2 linked regions of the Diaphorobacter ruginosibacter genome follow. The protein of the gene in region 1 interacts with the protein of each later gene in a pairwise test. Links are inferred from orthologs where the notes say so. Each region holds a gene or a part of one and is shown in the gene's direction. Other genes may lie near its edges. The genes, in order: serC and selB.

What was found.
Region 2: the proteins of serC (region 1) and selB interact in binary tests that used the Escherichia coli proteins (3 or more experiments, as listed by UniProt). The link is inferred for Diaphorobacter ruginosibacter from one-to-one orthologs.

Annotation. Positions count from the first base shown.
Region 1 is NZ_CP060714.1:2,875,312-2,878,611, forward strand. What follows is about bases 171-3,153. They hold serC (3-phosphoserine/phosphohydroxythreonine transaminase), read left to right. Parts: upstream 171-1,098; coding sequence 1,099-2,208; downstream 2,209-3,153. Other genes in these bases: gyrA (DNA gyrase subunit A), read left to right, coding at 171-918; pheA (prephenate dehydratase), read left to right, coding at 2,311-3,153. Also shown: more of gyrA, read left to right, coding at 1-170; more of pheA, read left to right, coding at 3,154-3,300. UniProt on the Escherichia coli protein: Catalyzes the reversible conversion of 3-phosphohydroxypyruvate to phosphoserine and of 3-hydroxy-2-oxo-4-phosphonooxybutanoate to phosphohydroxythreonine. Is involved in both pyridoxine and serine biosynthesis.
Region 2 is NZ_CP060714.1:4,057,388-4,060,632, forward strand. The notes cover bases 68-2,995. They hold selB (selenocysteine-specific translation elongation factor), read left to right. Parts: upstream 68-537; coding sequence 538-2,454; downstream 2,455-2,995. Other genes in these bases: selA (L-seryl-tRNA(Sec) selenium transferase), read left to right, coding at 68-493; H9K76_RS18380 (lysis system i-spanin subunit Rz), read right to left, coding at 2,750-2,995. In the rest of the region: more of selA, read left to right, coding at 1-67; more of H9K76_RS18380, read right to left, coding at 2,996-3,245. UniProt on the Escherichia coli protein: Translation factor necessary for the incorporation of selenocysteine into proteins. It probably replaces EF-Tu for the insertion of selenocysteine directed by the UGA codon. SelB binds GTP and GDP.

The DNA of each region.
Region 1 (3,300 bases):
AAGGAAGACGACTGGATCGACCAGCTCTTCATCGCCAATACACACGACTACCTGCTGTGCTTCTCGAACAAGGGCCGCCTGTACTGGCTCAAGGTCTGGGAAGTGCCGGCCGGCTCGCGCGGCTCGCGCGGCCGCCCCATCGTCAACATGTTCCCGCTGCAGGACGGCGAGAAGATCAACGTGGTGCTGCCGCTCACGGGCGAATACCGCAGCTTCCCTGCCGACCACTATGTGTTCATGGCCACCAGCATGGGCACCGTGAAGAAGACGGCGCTCGACGAGTTCAGCAACCCGCGCAAGGCCGGCATCATTGCCGTGGGCCTCGACGAGGGCGATTTCCTGATCGGCGCCGCGCTGACCGATGGCAAGCATGACGTGATGCTGTTCAGCGATGGTGGCAAGGCCGTGCGCTTCGACGAGAACGACGTGCGCCCCATGGGCCGCAATGCACGCGGCGTGCGCGGCATGAACATTGACGAGAGCCAGAGCGTGATCGCGATGCTCGTGGCCGATGCCGAATCGACCGAGGGCGGCGAAGGCAGCACCAGCGCCCAGAGCGTGCTGACAGCGACCGAGAATGGCTATGGCAAGCGCACGCACATCAGCGAATACACGCGCCACGGCCGTGGCACGAAGGGCATGATCGCCATCCAGCAGTCCGAGCGCAACGGCAAGGTGGTTGCCGCCACGCTGGTGAGCACCGACGATGAAATCATGCTGATCACCGACACGGGCGTCCTGGTGCGCACGCGCGTCGGCGAGATCCGCGAGATGGGACGCGCGACCCAGGGCGTGACGCTGATTTCGCTGGATGACGGCGCCAAGCTCAGCGGCCTGCAGCGCATCGTCGAGAACGATGCCAATGCCGCAGAAACCGAAGGCGGCGAGGAAGGCGAGAGCACTCCCGGCGAGGCCTGAGAGCATGTTGACGATCTCCATGCGCTGAGATCGTCGACACGCTCAAGGCAGCATACGAAGCAGAGCCACTCACTGCAGCCGCGATGCCCGGCGGCTGCCAACCGGAGCACCGATGCACAGTCCGGCCAGCGCATCGGTGCCTGCAGCGAAGGCTGCAATTTTCTTTTCTCAGGTTTGACGATGAATCGCCCATACAACTTTTCTGCCGGTCCGGCAGCCATTCCCGAAGAAGTTCTGAAAACGGCCGCCGCCGAAATGCTCGATTGGCACGGCAGCGGAATGGGCGTGATGGAGATGAGCCACCGGGGCAAGGAATTCATCTCGATCTACGAAAAGGCGGAATCCGATTTCCGCGAGCTCATGGCCGTGCCGAGCGAGTTCAAGATCCTGTTCATGCAGGGTGGCGGCCTTGCCGAGAATGCGATCGTGCCGCTGAATCTCTCGCGCGGCGCCACCGTCGACTTCGTGGTGACCGGCTCGTGGAGCCAGAAATCGCGCAAGGAAGCTGCCAAGTATGCTGCCGAGGTGCATACGGCGGCATCCGGCGAGGACAGCCACTTCACCACCCTGCCCGATCCCGCGACCTGGCAACTGAGCCGCGGCGCGAGCTACGTCCACGCCTGCACCAACGAGACGATCCACGGCGTGGAGTTCCAGCAGTTGCCCGATCTGAAGGCACTGGGCTGCGATGCCCCGCTGGCCATCGATTTTTCATCCCATGTGGCTTCGCGTCCCGTGGACTGGTCCAGGGTGGGTCTCGCCTTTGGCGGCGCGCAGAAGAACCTGGGCCCAGCCGGGCTCACGCTGGTCGTGGTGCGCGAAGACCTTCTCGGCCACGCCCTGCCCGCCTGCCCGAGTGCATTCGACTACAAGGTGGTTGCAGACAACCAGTCGATGTTCAACACGCCACCGACCTGGGGCATCTACATTGCCGGCCTCACGTTCCAGTGGCTCAAGGAACAGCGCGAAGGCCATGCCACCGGCGTTGCCGCCATGGAGCTTCGCAACGCGGCGAAGGCCAAGGCGCTGTATGACTTCATCGACACCTCCGACTTCTACGTGAACAAGGTGGCGGCCAACTGCCGCTCGCGCATGAACATTCCGTTCTTCCTGAACGACGAATCGCGCAACGACGCATTCCTTGCTGGCGCCAAGGCCAGCGGCCTGCTGCAGCTCAAGGGCCACAAGTCCGTGGGCGGCATGCGTGCAAGCCTGTACAACGCCATGCCCATGGCCGGCGTCGAGGCGCTCATCGCTTACATGCGAGAATTTGCGCAGAAGCACAGCTGATCCTTGCGCCCCTGGTGCCGCCGCCCAAAGCGCCGAGCACCAAGCGCCGCGCGACGCCCGCGGCAACCCCGATACCACACACACGACAAGACAACCGCTCCGATGACCACTCCGCAAGCCTCTCCGGATCTCGCCAGCCTCCGCGTGCAGATCGACAACCTCGACCAGCAGCTTCTCGCCCTGCTCAACCAGCGCGCGTTGGTGGCTGAACGCGTGGGAGAAGTCAAGAAGCGCGAAGGCTCGGCATTCTTTCGTCCGGACCGCGTGGCCCAGGTCATCGAGAAGATCAAGGCGGCCAATCCCGGCCCGCTGAAGTCCACGCATGTCGCGGCCATCTGGCGCGAGATCATGTCGGCATGCCTGGCGCTCGAGTCGCCCCAGCGCGTTGCGGTGCTCGGCCCCGCGGGCACCTTCTGCGAAGAGGCCGCGGTGCAATACTTCGGCGGTGCCGCCGACCTGCTGTACTGCAACAGCTTCGAGGAAGTCTTTCACGCGACGGCCGCCGGCAGCGCGCAATATGGCGTGGTGGGCGTCGAGAACTCGACCGAAGGCGTCGTCACGCGTTCGCTCGACATGTTCCTGCACACGCCCTGCCATGTGGTGGGCGAGGTCAGCCTGCTGATCCGCCACAACCTGCTGCGCTCGAGCAACTCGGCCGACAACATCGAGGTCGTCGCGGCCCATCCGCAGGCACTCGCGCAGTGCCAGTCGTGGCTGTCCAAGCACCTGCCGCATGCGGAGCGCCGCCCCGTCGAGAGCAATGCCGAAGGCGCACGCCTGGCCGCACTGAACCCGAACTGGGCAGGCATCGCCAGCGAGCGCGCGGCCCAGCAGTTCGGCCTGCATGTGGTGGCCCACGCCATCCAGGACCAGGCCTACAACCGCACGCGCTTTGCGGTGATCTGCCTGCCCGGCACGCTGACCACTCCGCCGCCCTCGGGCAACGACAGCACCAGCCTGATCATCTCCGTGCCGAATCGCCCCGGCGCCGTGTACGACCTGCTTGCGCCGCTGAAGAAGCACAACGTGTCGATGACGCGCTTCGAGTCGCGCCCGGCGCGCACCGGCAAGTGGGAGTACTACTTCTACGTG
Region 2 (3,245 bases), 1.2 Mb from region 1 along the record:
GAAGATCAAGAAGAATCCTCTCAAGCGCGCGCTGCGCGTGGGCAAGCTCACGCTCGCGGCGCTGGAGCCCGTGCTGCAGCTCTACCTCTCGCCCGAGCACCTGGCCGAGCGCCTCACCACGCTGCGCCTCTTCACGCGTCCGCAGGCGCAGATGAAGGCCCAGGCACAGATGCTGCAGGCCGCCGTACAGGCCGCAGTGGGCAGCGCGTACGAGGTGCGCGCCGAACCCATGCTCAGCCAGATCGGTAGCGGCGCGCTGCCCGTGGACACGCTGCCGAGCTACGGCCTCGCCCTCCGCCCGCTGAACGTCAAGCGCGCCGGCCGCGCCTTGGGCAGGCTCGAGGCCGCGCTGCGCGGCCTACCACGCCCGGTCATCGGCCGCATCGCGAGCGACGCCCTGTGGCTCGACCTGCGCGGCCTCGAATCACGCGACGAAGCCCTCTTCACGCAGCAGCTCGGTGCACTGGCCGATGCCATGTCGCAGCAGAGCTGAACACCGCATCCTTCCACCGCCCCTCCCTCCGTAACGCACAGCGCATGATCATCGGCACAGCAGGTCATATCGACCACGGCAAAACATCCCTGGTGCGCGCCCTCACCGGCGTGGAGACCGATCGCCTGCCCGAGGAAAAGCGGCGCGGCATCTCGATCGAGCTTGGCTACGCCTACCTGCACACGGACGACGGCACGACGCTCGGCTTCGTGGACGTGCCGGGCCACGAGAAGCTGCTGCACACCATGCTCGCGGGCGCCACCGGCATCGCGCATGCGCTGCTCGTCGTTGCAGCGGACGATGGCGTGATGCCGCAGACGCGCGAGCACTTTGCCGTGGTGTCCCTGCTGGGCGTGAGCCGCGCCACCGTGGCCATCACCAAGATCGACCGGCTCGACGCGGCGACCCGCGTGCAGCGGCTCGCACAGGTGCGCGCCGAAATCGCCGCGCTGCTGGCCCCCACGGAGCTGGCAGGGTCGCCGGTGTTTGAAGTGTCTGCCACCCAGGGCGCGGGCATCGACGCGCTGCGCGAACATCTCCTGGCGCAGGCACGCCCGCACGACCTTGCCCTGCCAAGGGGCAGCGATGTGCATGCGTTCCGCCTCGCCGTGGACCGCAGCTTCACGCTCGCCGGTGTGGGCACCGTGGTCACCGGCAGCGTGACCAGCGGCACGGTGTACCTGGGCGATGAACTCACGCTCAGCCCCAGCGGCAGGCAGGTTCGCGTGCGCGGCATCCACGCCCTGAACCGGCAGGCCGAGTCGGCCACCCAGGGCCAGCGCTGCGCCCTGGCGCTCGCCGGCGTCGCCAAGGATGAGGTCCGCCGAGGCGAATGGATCAGCGCCAGGAGCATCGCGCTCCATGCGTCCCGAATCGACGTGCAGTGCACGCTCTGGCCCGATGAAGCACGCGCACTGCGCTCCGGAACCCCGGTGCATGTGCACCTGGGCACCAGCGACATCACGGGCAGTATCGTGCTGCTCGACAGGACCGCGCTCGAAGCCGGAGAGACGGCTCTGGCCCAATTGGTTCTTCATGCCAGCGTCGCCGCATGGCACGGCGACCGAGGCGTGCTGCGTGACGCATCCGCCACGCGCACCCTTGCCGGCATACGGGTGCTCGATCCGTTTGCACCCCAGCGCTACCGCAGCACGCCCGAGCGCTTGGCAGTCCTGCAGGCCCAGGCCGAAACGGCCGCCGCCAACCGCCTGGAAGGCCTGCTCGCACATGCCGCGCTGGGCCTCGACCTGACTCGCACCGCACGCGCCGAGGCGCTGCAAGGCCCGGACGCTCTGCCTCTCCCAGCAGACACCCTGCGCTTTGCCAACGACCAGATGGCCATCGCGCCCGTCGCCATCGCGGCACTCAAGGGGCGCGTGCTGGAGCGCCTGCACCATTTCCATCAGGCATCGCCCGACGAGATCGGTCCGGACATCAAGCGCCTCAAGCGCCTGGCCGCACCGCGTGCAGACGACGCGCTGTGGCAGTACCTCATCGCGCAGCTGACCGCCGAAGGCTCCATCGCCCGCAGCGGCCACTGGCTGCACCTGCCCGAGCACGCCGTGCGCATGAATGCCGCGGAAGAGCAGATGGCCCAGCAACTACTGCCGCGACTCGACCAGGGAGCGTTCGATCCACCATGGGTTCGCACGCTGGCAACCGACACCCAGATCCCCGAGGCCATGGTGCGCCAGACCCTGGCCAGCCTGGCACGGCGCGGTCAGGTATTCCAGGTGGTGAAGGACTTGTTCTATCCACTGAATACAATCGAGCGTCTTGCCATCATCGCGCGCACCTGCGAAGCGGCCGACGCAGGCCTGCAAGCCGCCGCCTTCCGCGACGCCACGGGCCTCGGCCGCAAGCGCGCCATTCAGTTGCTGGAGTTCTTCGACCGCGTGGGTTTCACCCGCCGGGTCAAGGACCAGCACCTGCTCAGGCCGGGCACGTCACTGTTCGAGTGAGAGGAAAGAACAATTCGAATGCCGGAGATGGACCATTCGCCGGTCGGTCTCCGCGTGAGGAAGGGAAGCGTCCCTGGTGGGGCGCCCGGGCTTCAAACCCGGTGGATTGCGCCATGCGCGGTCGGTAGGTTCGACTCCTGCTCCTTTCCGCCAATTTTTGGCTAGTAAATCTGTCGCTGAGGGTGACCGGCAGAAATGCACGGAGCGCTCAGGGAACACATGTAGCTTCTTGAACCTCTGCAATAGAGCTACCCAAAAGCATCATTTTTCAAAAAATAAGTACTTTCGTACTCATTCACTCCGCAACCTGAAGCCGAGCCGCGAAGCAGGCTTCAGCGTATCGCTGGAGGTAGCCGAGCTTCTCTGCGTCGAACTCAACGGACTCCCGGAGATCGAGAAAACGGCTTGCAGTTTCTCGGTCGAGTTCGATGGCTGCATGGACCACGCCGCTGGTGCCTGGATTTGCGGCCCCGCCACTACCGGGTTCACGCACGTATCGGGTGACGATGCGCACCCCGCAAGTGCCAGCAGCGACACAAGCGCGCAGGCGGTCGGTTTCAGCTTTTGCATCTGAAATTCCCTTCGTTGATTTTTCGTCGGCTGCCTGGATGGCTGCATTGGCTGCTGCTCCTGCTCTTTGGACCGCCTGCATGGTGCTTGCGGTCTTGGTGGCTATGTCGGCCAGCACCTGGGCGTGATCCACCCTCAGTGAGGCAATGCGGGCCTCCGCGCGCCAACCGTTGACGACCCACCCGGCTGCCGCGCCCAATGCGAGGATGACCAGAGAGGCG